4 regions of the Bacillus sp. LLTC93 genome follow, and region 4 is predicted to be linked to each of the others. Evidence: riboswitches for the same ligand, from Rfam matches in the RefSeq annotation. Region 4 holds a riboswitch; each other region holds the start of a gene.
The links. A riboswitch is a leader RNA that binds a small molecule or an ion and turns the genes downstream of it on or off. The one in region 4 is predicted to bind S-adenosylmethionine.
Positions count from the first base shown of each region.

Region 1 (3,207 bases), on a different contig from region 4:
TATAATCACTAAGTACTTTCACTTTTAGATCGTAGCCTTTTTCTTTTAGAAGTGGTTTTGCTTCTTCAAGAATCTCGGCATGGGGTGTTTTTGAAGCGGCAACCGTAATGGTTTTGCTATCACTTGCGTTATTAGATGAACCGCATGCAGCTAAGATGCCTGCAAATGCTAGAAATAGTGCACTTAAAATCAATTTCTTCATGAATAAATCCTCCCTTAACGTTTATCAATTTTATTTGTAATCAAATCACCGATTATTTGAATAATAAAGACGATGATGAGAATAAACACAGTAGCTACAAGTGTGACATCTGTATTACCAGATTGGTATCCTTCCACATAAGCAAGGTCACCAAGTCCGCCTGCTCCAATTGCACCTGCGATCGCAGTAGAGCCAATTAGAGCAATAGCTGTTACGGTAATACCTGAAATGAGGGCTGGCAATGATTCTGGCAGCAATACTTTGAAAATAATCGTAGACGTTTTAGCTCCCATTGATCGTGCTGCTTCAATGACTCCTTTGTCTACTTCACGCAGTGCAATTTCGACAAGACGTGCATAGAATGGAGCTGACCCAATGACAAGGGCAGGGAGTGCTGCATTTGGACCTAGAATTGTATGCATTAAGAATTTCGTGAACCCTAATAAAAGAATAATTAAAATGATAAAAGGAATCGATCTGAAAATGTTGACGACTGCACCGATGACAGCATTGATCGGTTTATTTTCCCAAAGACCGCCTTTTCCTGTAAGGAAGAGCAGGAGTCCTAGGATAATCCCGATTGCAAAAGCAAATGCCAATGAAATGAGTGTCATATACACTGTTTCACCTGTTGCACTCCAGATGACGTCTAGATCAACGTTCGGAAACCATTTCTCAAACATGTGTCATCACCTCAATTTCAACCTGTTTGCTTTGGATATAGGCGATGGCTTTTTCTACCTCGGTCTCTTCTCCATTTATATGGATAAAGAGTGTTCCAAACGCGCCTTCCTGCGTTTGAGAAATCTTTCCTTGAAGGATGTTTACATCGACATTGAAGGATCGAATGATTTCAGTGATCAGCGGTTGCTCGGCAGAATCGCCAATAAAGGACAACCGTACGACCTGACCTTCTTTTACACGCTCTAAGACGTGCTCGATTGTTTCTTTCGCTTCCTCTGGTTCAGCAAGCTGCTGTACAAATCGCTTCGTCATCTCTTCCTTCGGCTGTCTGAAGACGCGTAATACTTCGCCTTCTTCGACAATGCGTCCATTTTCCATGACCGCGACGCGATGACAAATTTTGCGAATGACGTGCATTTCGTGTGTGATGAGCACAATTGTCAGCCCTAAACGTTTATTGATATCCGCTAAAAGATCAAGGATAGAATCCGTTGTTTGCGGATCAAGCGCTGATGTTGCTTCGTCACAAAGAAGAACCTTTGGATCATTTGCTAATGCTCTCGCAATCCCCACACGCTGCTTTTGTCCGCCGCTAAGCTGAGACGGATACGCATTTTCTTTTCCTTCTAAACCGACTAATTTAATCAGTTCATTCGCACGCTCTCTCCGTTTCGATGTAGGTACACCTGCGATCTCAAGCGGGAACATAATATTTTGTCTCACTGTTCTTGACCAAAGTAGGTTAAAGTGCTGGAAAATCATGCTGATTTCTTGTCTTGCTTTCCGAAGTTTCGCATTCGATACTTCATTGATCCGGTTGCCTGCCACTTCAACAATTCCTTCTGTTGGCAGCTCCAGACCGTTTAATAGGCGAATAAGCGAGCTTTTTCCGGCACCGCTATACCCGATAATTCCGAATATTTCACCTTTACCAATATCCAAGTTGACGTCTTTCACGGCATCAACATTTCCGCTTTTTGAGTGGTACGTTTTTGATACATTCTGTAAATGGATCACAGTCTGCTCACCTGCTTTCTTGCTGAATCTATAGGTTGCCATCACATACGTTCATTTATTCTTCGTGCTGTCATGACTCTAGCCTGTTGCCAGGTCAGTAAAAAAGACCTAACTGCAACGCAAGCAGAAAGGCCTTTTATTTCAAATACGCCTTTCTCTCATCTTTCAAAGCGTTGCGGCTTTGAGTGAATTGGCACCAATTTCAGCTATGCTGACGGTTGCCGGGTTTCATAGGGCACGTCCCTCCACCTCTCTTAATAAGAGAAAATATGTTGTTTTATGTGATGTTCATGTTTTTACTAACGTAGAATATCATGCTACCCGAGATATGTCAACGCTGTAAATCGCTAATTTCCAAGTAAACGACTACGTTATCATTTTTCGAAAAAAACCGTTCGTCAGCCAAAGCACAGCCTCTAGTCTAAGAAGTGCACGGAATGAGCCTTTGACCTTGACTTGTCCCCTGCCAATGAGCTGCTGCAAGGACATGTCTCCATCTAATAATTGAAGAATTTCTTTCCTCTCACCATAAAAAATGAGATCCGATAACTCAATTGCAGGTAGTTTCTTCACTTCACCACGTTCATCCACAATCAATGTACAAGAGTCTGTTTCCGCCTCAAATGTAATCTTCAAGGATGAGGAGGAGAGTAGCGGCTTTAGCAATAATCGCTGCCCTGCGTTTCCATGGGCTTTCACTTTTTCCACATGTATAACCTCCCTGTCATTTGGTTATACATAACATTTCTCTACAAACATCGGCTTGTCCTTTATAAATAGCTCGACAAATTTTCAAATGAATTGCTTGAAATATGACAAAAAACCGCTTTATTTAGCGGTTTCAATCATTTCATGAAGATATGGAACTGAGTGAAAGGCATAGCCTTTTTGTATAATTTCACCTTTTTTAAACAGTAGAAAGCAAGGTACACTTTCGATTTCAAATGCTTTCGCAAATTCTGGTGAATAGTTTAAATTGTTCTCATAAAATGGAACATCCGGCTGCATGGCATCTACCACTGTGAGCATTTTCTTTGCCAGTTGGCATGTTCCGCAAAACGGTGTATATAAGTACAAAAGAAATAAATCGTCCTCTATCTCTTTGAATTCATGTTCTTCAATCTCTTTCATATACGTCCACCCTCATAAATATTTCGAATGAACATCAATGTTTGCAGCTAATATGATAGATGCAATGTGGGCTGACGGTGAAGCGGCCACTTCACGGTACGTTCTGTCGACAAACAGATGAAGTGCTTCAGGGAATTCTTTTCGAAATTGCTTCCTCAGTTTGTCGCCAGCAT
Region 1 is NZ_PVME01000002.1:255,538-258,744, forward strand. It holds gene metQ (methionine ABC transporter substrate-binding lipoprotein MetQ) at 1-202, opposite strand, end outside; gene C6W18_RS06565 (methionine ABC transporter permease) at 217-885, opposite strand; gene C6W18_RS06570 (methionine ABC transporter ATP-binding protein) at 878-1,903, opposite strand; SAM riboswitch class I at 2,059-2,167, opposite strand; gene C6W18_RS06575 (SCP2 sterol-binding domain-containing protein) at 2,270-2,611, opposite strand; gene C6W18_RS06580 (thioredoxin family protein) at 2,732-3,034, opposite strand; gene C6W18_RS06585 (ribonuclease M5) at 3,047-3,207, opposite strand, start outside.
Region 1: it holds a riboswitch for S-adenosylmethionine, as region 4 does, so the genes downstream of both, C6W18_RS06570 (methionine ABC transporter ATP-binding protein) here and mtnW (2,3-diketo-5-methylthiopentyl-1-phosphate enolase) in region 4, are expected to answer to the same signal.

Region 2 (3,207 bases), on a different contig from region 4:
CAACCATACACCTTTTGACCAGTACATTGCAAGGGGCAGCGTCATATTTTAATTCCTCTTTTTTTTAACCGATAAAGGAAGAAGAGAAGTGAAAGGAGCAAACAACGAGATGAAACGAATGATACCAGGTATCTTACTGATTCTATTCATGACTGTGATCAGCTTTGGCTGTCAAGCGATGACAGAGGAGGCTGGCGCCAAGCAAGGCACAACTTATTACGTGGCAACAAACGGAAACGACAAAAACCCTGGAACGAAGCAAAAACCTTTCCGCACACTGAAGAAAGCGGCAAGTATGGCTAAAGCTGGGGCAACGATTAACATGAGAGGTGGTACTTACAAAGAGAAATTGATTGTCCGCCATTCAGGAACAAAGAAAGCACCAGTTGTCTTTCAAGCTTATGGAAAAGAAAAGCCTGTCATTAGCGGAGCATCCCTTAAAGGAAATCAAGCAGACGGCGGTCTTGTCAAAATTGATCAAAAAAGCTATATCACCCTTAAAGGTCTGACAGTCGGACATATCAAAACGAAGAAAGAAGATGTCACACCAGTCGGTATTTTCGTCACAGGCAGCGGCAAAGGAGTCAAACTGCTCAACAACCGTGTGCACGACATTCAAACAACACATAAAAATGGGAATGCGCATGGCATTGCGGTCTATGGAACGAAAGCACCAGCAGCGATTGAAGACATCGAAATCAAAGGAAATACCGTGGAGAAATTGAAGCTAGGCTATAGTGAAGCCCTTGTGTTAAACGGGAACGTCAAAAAATTCCGCGTGACACATAACACGGTTAGGCACACTGATAATATTGGCATTGATTTAATTGGTTTTGAGAACGTAGCACCTTCTAAAAAATATGATCAGGTCAGAAATGGTGTCGTATCTAGAAACAAAGTATATGAGATTACGAGTTATGGGAATCCAGCCTACGGCAAGGACATCTCCGCTGGCGGAATTTATGTTGATGGCGGGAAAGACATTGTGATCGATCATAACATCACACATCACAATGACCTTGGGATTGAAGTCACAAGTGAGCATAAAGGGAAAATGGCGGATCGCATTCGCATCGAGCACAATCAAGTGTATTTGAACCGTTATACAGGCATTTCAATTGGCGGCTATGACAAGAAGAGGGGCGGAACAACAAACACGACCATCTCACATAATATTTTGTACAAAAATGATACAGCCGACTTAGAAGGCGGTCAATTGCTCATGCAATATCAATCGGTGAACAATCGGATCACGAATAATATCATGACAGCTAGTGCATCGCATTACTTAGTCGTGAACTTGTATCAAATCAACCAAAAGAATACATTCCAGAAGAACGTCTATGATGACCGCAAAGGCGCGAAAGCATCACGGTGGGTATGGCGCGGAAAATGGATGGAAGGCTACAAAACGTATCGCTCTAAAAGCGGTCAAGATAAAGGATCAGCACACCTCAATCCACAATATGTGAATGAGAAAAAATATGATTTTCGTCTAAAGAAATCATCACCTGCCAAGAAAATCATCGGCAATTAATCAAGTCAATGGTCACGAACGCATCATTTTAGAAATATTCAAAAAAGTCATTGACATTGGTGTGACATCGCATTAAAGTAAAGAAGACATTTCAACTAAAACAAATTTCATAACGGATCTCTTATCAAGAGAGGCAGAGGGACTGGCCCTATGACGCCCAGCAACCGTTTCTATTTTTAGAAATTGGTGCTAATTCCTGCAAAGCTGTGACAGCTTTGACAGATAAGAGAGGAAGACTTCCCGATACATGTTTCATGCAACGGTGATAACGCCTCTCTTTATCAAGAGAGGCTTTTTTGTTTCTATTTTAGAAGCAATCCACTGGTTTACTGGCGTTTTCTTACTTTTTTACCTAGTTTTCCGATGTGAAAAATAAAACAACTCGAGGAGGAACAGCAATGAAACGTAAATATTGGACATCATCTTTTGTATTATTGACGATCCTAACCGTCCTATTAGCAGGTTGTGGAGCAGGATCAAGCTCAGGCTCAAAGGCGAATGCGAACGAAAAAGTTTCCTTTGACAATGTACCGAAGCGCTTTGCAAAGGGACAGGGAGCAAAAATTAAAGTCATCCGCAAAATCGGCGGAGACGATCATACGGCTCAGTTTCTAGCTGGAACAAAGGCAGAAGGTGAAGCGCTAGGCTTTACGGTGGACGTGTACACAGCTAACGGGGATACAGCGAAGTTCCATGATGCGATCTCTCAGGCGCTAGAAGAAAACTATGATGGCTTTATCATCTCTCATGGGGACGATGAGGCGACAGTCGCTGATGTGAAAAAGATCACAGCGAAAGGCATTCCCGTTGTGGCCTTTGATTCGAATCCTAAGCTGAAGGACATCAAAGGAGTCACAGTGACGTCACAAGATGACGAACAATTAGCGAAAAAATCATTAGATGCTCTCGTGTCTGATTTTAAAGGAAAAGCAAATATTGCGTACCTCTGGGTAGATGGGTTCCCACCAATGGTGAGACGAAACAAAGTGTACCAAGAAACGCTCAAACAGCATAAAGGAATCAAGGAACTTGACCGTTTTGGCATTGCTTCCTCTGATACGTCTGTGCAAACACAAAATGCAGTGGCTGCCATGCTAAATAAGTATCCAAAGGGCAAGCTTGACGCTATTTTTGCCACGTGGGACGCATTTGCTATTGGTGCGGCAAGAGCCTTAAAGGAAGCCGGAAGAACAGAAGTGAAGATTTACGGTATTGATGTGTCAAATGCCGACCTTCAGGAAATGACAGCGAAAGACAGCCCATGGAAGTACACAGCAGCGGTTGATCCGAAGCTCATTGGTGCAGTTGACGTGAGGATTCTTGCGAAGAAAATAGCTGGAGAGAAAACACCCTCTTCCTATGACCTTGAGGCCTCCCTCATTTCACAAAAGCAGCTTCATCAAGCCGGCAAGGCTATCAATATGGTTAATCTTGCGGAAGAAGTAAAGGGATTCGGTTCATCTACTGCTTTTGAAGAAGATTGGATGAAGACCTTGAAGAAACATTATGCAAAATAAACAACGTACACTCTCTTCCCATAGAGGGTGTTTCGTTTTTCAAATGACGATCAATAGACAAGGAGGACACCTATGACTTCGCCGCTTGTTTGTATGAAGAATATTTCGATTGAATTCCCAGGGGTTAAAGCGCTGGATCAAGTGAATTTCACA
Region 2 is NZ_PVME01000002.1:775,974-779,180, reverse strand. It holds gene C6W18_RS09210 (DUF1565 domain-containing protein) at 110-1,537, shown strand; SAM riboswitch class I at 1,656-1,766, shown strand; gene C6W18_RS09205 (sugar ABC transporter substrate-binding protein) at 1,936-3,054, shown strand; gene C6W18_RS09200 (sugar ABC transporter ATP-binding protein) at 3,127-3,207, shown strand, end outside.
Region 2: it holds a riboswitch for S-adenosylmethionine, as region 4 does, so the genes downstream of both, C6W18_RS09205 (sugar ABC transporter substrate-binding protein) here and mtnW (2,3-diketo-5-methylthiopentyl-1-phosphate enolase) in region 4, are expected to answer to the same signal.

Region 3 (3,207 bases), 200 kb from region 4:
AATGATCAAACCGATGACCAAAAGCGTGTGGCGACACCTGCCTTTGCAAAAGAGCAAGGTGTTTCACAAATTGTTGTCGGAAGGTCCATCACGAAAGCTGAAAACCCAAAGGAAGCCTATCATCAAATTTTGAAAGAGTGGGAGTGACCGCCGGATGAAAACGAAAATCGCTAAACATTTATTACAAATCAAAGCTGTCTCATTAAAACCAGACGCACCGTTTACGTGGGCAAGCGGCATCAAATCACCAATTTACTGTGATAACCGCCTAACTTTGTCGTACCCGGAAGTTAGACACGACATCGCTGAAGGTCTAAAAGATCTGATTCTCACTCATTTTGAGGGAGCTGAAGTGGTCGCTGGTACTGCGACAGCAGGTATTCCGCATGCGGCATTAGCGGCAGATCGCCTGAACGTGCCGATGTGTTATGTCAGAAGTAAGCCAAAAGCACACGGAAAAGGCAATCAAATTGAAGGAGTCGTATCGCCTGGTCAAAAGGTTGTTGTCGTAGAAGACCTCATTTCAACAGGAGGCAGTGTGCTTGAGGTTGTCGCTGCCCTTCAAGATGAGGGCTGTGACGTACTCGGAGTTGCGGCTATTTTCACATACGGCCTGCCAAAAGCAGCTGCAGCTTTTCAAGAGAAAAACATTCCATATGTCACACTAACAGACTATGACACGCTGACAGACGTAGCACTGGAACTAAAAGCAATTGAACCTTCTGCTATGAATAAACTAAAACGCTGGAGACAAGATCCTTCCTCTGAATCTTGGATGGAAGAAACGGTCTAAAAAGCTGTGCTTAGCTGCACAGCTTTCAGCGTGTAGACAAACCTTCGCATTCTGTGTCAGGTCTGCGCTTCGGTGCTCGTCCCTCCTGAACTTCAAAGGTTTTCTATCACGCTGAAAAAAAGAAAAAGGTCTAAAATAAAAATCATTTTAGACCTTTTTCTTTTGGTTAAAAATAGTAAAATAGACTCAAATTTAAATAAAAACTAATCCTATCAATAAAGTCGGGTTGACTTTTGTTTGAATTGTGTTAATATTTAATACAAATTAAAACTCTTATCCAGAGAGGTGGAGGGACTGGCCCGATGAAACCCGGCAACCTGCGATTCGCAAGGTGCTACTTCCTGCAAAATGATTCTATTTTGAAAGATAAGGAAATCGTGAGCTTCCTCATCTTTCTTTCGGACTGAAAGAAAGTTTTTTTATTTTAACGGTGAGGAGGAAGAGGAGATGGAAGTGAAACAAAACCAGGATGAGGACTTAGTGAAGCACATGCAAGAACTGATTGGGGATATGAAATTCGGTTCGATTACGTTGATTGTTCAGGACGGTCAAGTGATTCAAGTGGAAAAAAACGAAAAAATTAGATTGAAGTAGTGCGGAGAGTAGCAATATGAACGGTACTCCGGAAGGGGAGAAACAATGTTAACTTACGAAAATTGGCAAGAGCCGTCCATTACATTTCAAGAGGACGATTTGTATAAAGGGGCCCTATCTGTGCTGAAATGGGCGTACGGTCATTATGGTGATCAGCTCGTTTATGCATGCAGTTTTGGCATTGAGGGCATTGTCCTGATTGATCTTATTGCGAAAGTAAAAAAGGATGCGAGAATTGTTTTTTTAGATACAGGTCTGCATTTCAAGGAAACGTACGATACAATTGATGCGGTAAAGGAAAGATACCCCGGATTAGACATCGTTCTGAAAACACCTGAATTGACAGTTGAACAGCAAAACGAGCAGCATGGTGAAAAATTATGGGAAACAAATCCCCAAAGCTGCTGCCATATGCGCAAGGTCATTCCTTTGCAAGAGACACTATCTGGCTATCCGGTATGGCTTTCTGGCTTAAGAAGAGAGCAGTCACCAAAACGAGCAGGTACGAACTTTTTAAATAAGGATGAAAAATTCAAATCAGTAAAAGTATGTCCACTCATTCACTGGACGTGGAAGGACATATGGAGATATGCATCTAGAGAGGATCTTACTTATAATCCGCTGCATGACCAAGGATACCCAAGTATCGGCTGTGCACCGTGTACACAGCCAGCATTTACTGCGGATGATTTGCGTTCTGGCAGATGGTCAGGTACAGCAAAGACAGAGTGCGGATTACATGAGTAAGGGAGCATAATGTATGGAAATCGCCGCAATTTTATTTAGTTTATTCTTTGCTTTAAACATAGGCGCAAGCGGAGCAGCTGCTTCTATGGGCATTGCATATGGGTCAGGTGCAATTAAAAAGCCCATCTATGCACTCAGCGTTTGTGCAGTTGGGATTTTAGCAGGTTCAGTGATTGGCGGCGGTGAGGTCGTCAAAACGATCAGCTCTGGTATTATGCCAGAATCTGTGATTACACTTGAAATTGTTTGTATCATCATTGGTTCTGCCGCATTATCACTCTTCATAGCAAATCTGATGGCGATCCCTTTATCAACAAGTGAGGTCACAGTAGGGGCAGTGGTCGGTGTTGCTGTCGCATATAAAGTGTTATATGTGAAATCTATTTTAGTCATTGTGGCCTTTTGGATCATCATTCCAGTTGTCGCTTTTGTTTTTACCTTTGTTGTAGTCAAAATCATCAGAATGTTCCCTAAACGCAGGTTATCTAAAAAAGGCACAGCGATCTTGTCAGTCTTGCTCATTATCAGTGGATTTCTAGAGGCATTTTCAGCCGGCATGAACAATGTCGCCAATGCGGTCGGTCCGCTTGTCGCCTCAGGTGTGTTGTCTGTTGGGCAAGGAACGCTTTACGGCGGAATCTTCGTCGCAATTGGTGCCCTTTTACTTGGCAGAAGGGTGCTAGAAACAAACGGAAAGAAAATCACCCGCTATCAAACGGGTGAAGGGATTTTGTTATCGAGTACCGGTGCTGGACTCGTCATCGTCAGCTCTATTTTTGGGCTGCCAGTTCCACTTACTCAGATCACTTCCTCGTCCATTATTGGACTTGGGATGGCAAAGGGTGGACCTAACATTTTTCATAAACATATCGTGAAAAAGATGTTGAAGGTTTGGGTTGTGTCACCCTTTTTATCACTCAGCCTATCGTATCTGCTGGTGAGCCTTTTCTTAAAAGGCGACTATTACTCTATCTTTATCATGATGAGTGTACTGCTTGCCTCACTTGGTGCGCTGAGTCTGATGAAGGCAGTCAAAAATGAAAGCAGCTCTATTCATGAGCAGGGCGGCGGGA
Region 3 is NZ_PVME01000003.1:164,463-167,669, reverse strand. It holds gene pyrF (orotidine-5'-phosphate decarboxylase) at 1-147, shown strand, start outside; gene pyrE (orotate phosphoribosyltransferase) at 155-793, shown strand; SAM riboswitch class I at 1,064-1,166, shown strand; gene C6W18_RS10295 (DUF2292 domain-containing protein) at 1,283-1,387, shown strand; gene C6W18_RS10290 (phosphoadenylyl-sulfate reductase) at 1,433-2,134, shown strand; gene cysP (sulfate permease) at 2,148-3,207, shown strand, end outside.
Region 3: it holds a riboswitch for S-adenosylmethionine, as region 4 does, so the genes downstream of both, C6W18_RS10295 (DUF2292 domain-containing protein) here and mtnW (2,3-diketo-5-methylthiopentyl-1-phosphate enolase) in region 4, are expected to answer to the same signal.

Region 4 (3,207 bases):
GTTTCGGCCGATGGTCTGAGTGGTTGATTCGGATCATTAGGCTGACCTGCTGCATCAACTAAAACAAAATCTTCGTCCGATTCTTTTCGTTTATCTTTACCGCTTGCCGTCACCAAAAACGTGATTGGATCATCCGACACCTTGATCGATAAATTACCGCTTGTTCCGAAAAACCAGTCTCTTTGTGCCAATTCACGTTTGACGTCTGCTAACTCCTGCCAGCGTTTACTCTTTGCGTCTGCCATTCCTTCACTTCCTTTATTTGAACAAATTGCGCTTTTAGATCGATAAATGTTTCATATTCTTTATGTAAGAGCCCGAGCTCTTTACACTCATTCAACAAATAGTCACGCGCAAACGTGATATCTGCATGTTTTGCTGCCTCAATATCGGTTACTGAATCTCCAATCATGATAATGAAGTCATTTTCATGAGTCAGCTTTCGAATGATCGAGGGCTTGCAGCAGCCACAGCCATTTTGACATTCTGAATCGCAGGCATGCGGCCATTCAATCTGAATATGGTCTTCTTTAAATGACGCATGATTGCAATAAATATCTGCTTGATCTACAATGCCTTCGAGTATGGGATAGACAAAAAAGTCCATACCGCCGCTTAACACATAGAAAGGAATGTCTGCTTTTTTTACATCATCAACAAATTGCTTGAATCCTTCCCGAATCTCTGTATCTTCTAAAATAAACGACTGAATGGCTTCCTTCTGATCACTCGTTAGCAATTGAAACATCTGTCCGACGCCTTCTTGAATTGTGATCTCCTTTGACAGGACACCATCCTTCAGCTTCGTCCATTCACTTGGTGCAAACTGCTTCATGATGCGAATAATATTATCATTTTTCGTAATCGTTCCATCAAAATCACAACATACAATTGGTTTTTTCATTTATTCTGCTACCCTTCCCCAAAGATCAAGTGCTGCTTTTAAGTCTTGGCAAGATGATGCCTTTTCCTCGATGGACTCTTCATTTATCACCGCATCAATGATGGATCGAAATGCTTTCCCTCCACCGATGGCTCCCCGCGGATGTCCGTGAATTCCTCCACCTGCGTTAATGACATGATCGAATCCAAAATCTTTGATCAATACCGGAACCATACCAGGATGAATGCCTGCTGACGGGACAGGGAACGTTTTTTGAACCGTATCCTCTTTTACACAAGCTTCATAGATACCAAGGGCATCTTTTTTCGGAAGTGCGACCGATCCATAAGGAGATGGAAAAAGGCTGAAATCAGCGCCAGCATATCGATTTAATGTACCTAAAAGAAGCGAATGTGAAAATCCATATTCAGGAGATGATGTAAACGCGCCGCTCACTGCTGGATGTGCCATTATAGGCAATTGGATGTCTGGGTCCTCAGCTAAGCTTTGCATGACATCAAGTCCGTAGGCAAAGACGTTGAATAGAAGTGCATCTGCTCCGAGTTCAGCGGCCTTCCTTGCTCGATCTTTAAGTTCAAATGTTCTGCCAGTTAAATTGACAGCATACAGCGTGCGGTGCCCTGTCTCTTCATATGTTTCTTTTAATATCTTTTTTCCTTCTTTGATTCGTTCTTCAAAAGGGGCTAATGGACTTTCAAATAAAATTTCATCGTCTTTGATGAAGTCAACACCGCCTAATGCCTGTAAACGGAGCTGCTCCTTTAAATCCGCCATATCACGGCCGATCACGCCTTTAAAAATACTCATCAATAACGGACGATCAAACACATCTAATCTCTTTCGGATCCCCTCTATTCCAAATACCGGTCCAGGCAGCTTTTTTTTAAACCTTTTCGAAAATTCTATATCGACAAGCTTTACTTTCCCATCTAGTGAGAGCTTTCCAAATATCGTCGTTAAAACGGCTGGTATGTCAGCTGAAAAGTTAGCCTCAGGATAAGCAATTGTTACCTCTGATTGATACAGACCATTTTCGGCTGATGCAAACTTTTCGGTCACTTTCTCTACTCGGCCTTTATGTTTTTTAAGTTGCTCCTTTTTGAGCTGCGGCAAATCCGTCCATGATCCAACTGTTAAACCAAGAGCGATCTGCTCCGCTTTTCGGTCAATTTGTTCATCCTCTCGATGTGTTAATACGTATGTTGCCAGTAATTCACTCACTAGGAATCCCCTTTCGATTGTGTCCTCTATATGTTCAATAAAAAAACCTCTTTAAGTGCTTGGGCAGCGCCTTAAAGAGGTTTCGTCTCATTCATCCGAATCTTATCTCTCAGCGCCTGCTGCAAGAATTAGCACCGTGCTTCATGGAAGTCGGTTGCCGGGCTTCATTGGGCTAGTCCCTCTGCCTACTCTTGATAAGAATATTCAATTTTCTTAAATATTGCCTGAATTATCCCACCATTTTTTTACGTTGTCAATGGCTTTTTTCAAATAGCTGCAAGGCAGCGATGCGTTCTGCGGCTTCTTTTAACCGCTCCTCACTTGTTAAAAGCCCTACTCTGACATAGCCTTCACCGCCAGCACCAAAGCCATTCCCTGGCGCAACGACAACATGTGCTTTCTCTAATAATAAGTCAGAAAAAGTTTCAGATGTATACCCTTCAGGCACCTTTAACCAAGCAAAAAATGATCCCTTCGGTGCAGTTACGTCCCAGCCAATGTCCTTACATGCAGCAATCCATGTATTTCGTCTTTTTTCATAACGATCATTTTGCTCCTGTACGCACGTTTGATCGCTTAAAAGAGCTTCTGCTGCTGCATCTTGAGTCGCTTTAAACAGTGACACAAACAGATGATCCTGATAAAGCTCGATCGCTTCAATGACAGAAGAATTTCCTGCTGCAAAACCAACTCTCCAGCCGGCCATATTATATGTTTTGGACAATGTGTAAATTTCAATACCCGTCTCTTTCGCTCCATCTATTTGCAGGAAGCTGACCGGCTTTTCTCCATCGAATCCAATGCCACCATATGCGAAATCATGGACAACACACAATTTGTGATCTTTCGCAAAAGTCACGGTTTCTTCAAAAAATGCACGACTTGCAGTGGCACCAGTCGGATTGTTTGGGTAATTTAAGTACATCAATTTTGCCTTTTTCTTATCAGCCTCTGACAATAGATGGTAGTCAGGTAAAAAATCATTTTGTTCAAGAAGAGGCATGGTAACCATATGAGCTCCAGCAAGCACGGCGCCAGACCAGTAATCAGGATAACCTGGGTCTGGGACAAGCAGCGTATCA
Region 4 is NZ_PVME01000003.1:363,218-366,424, forward strand. It holds gene C6W18_RS11305 (methylthioribulose 1-phosphate dehydratase) at 1-245, opposite strand, end outside; gene C6W18_RS11310 (2-hydroxy-3-keto-5-methylthiopentenyl-1-phosphate phosphatase) at 209-904, opposite strand; gene mtnW (2,3-diketo-5-methylthiopentyl-1-phosphate enolase) at 905-2,125, opposite strand; SAM riboswitch class I at 2,225-2,326, opposite strand; gene C6W18_RS11320 (pyridoxal phosphate-dependent aminotransferase) at 2,379-3,207, opposite strand, start outside.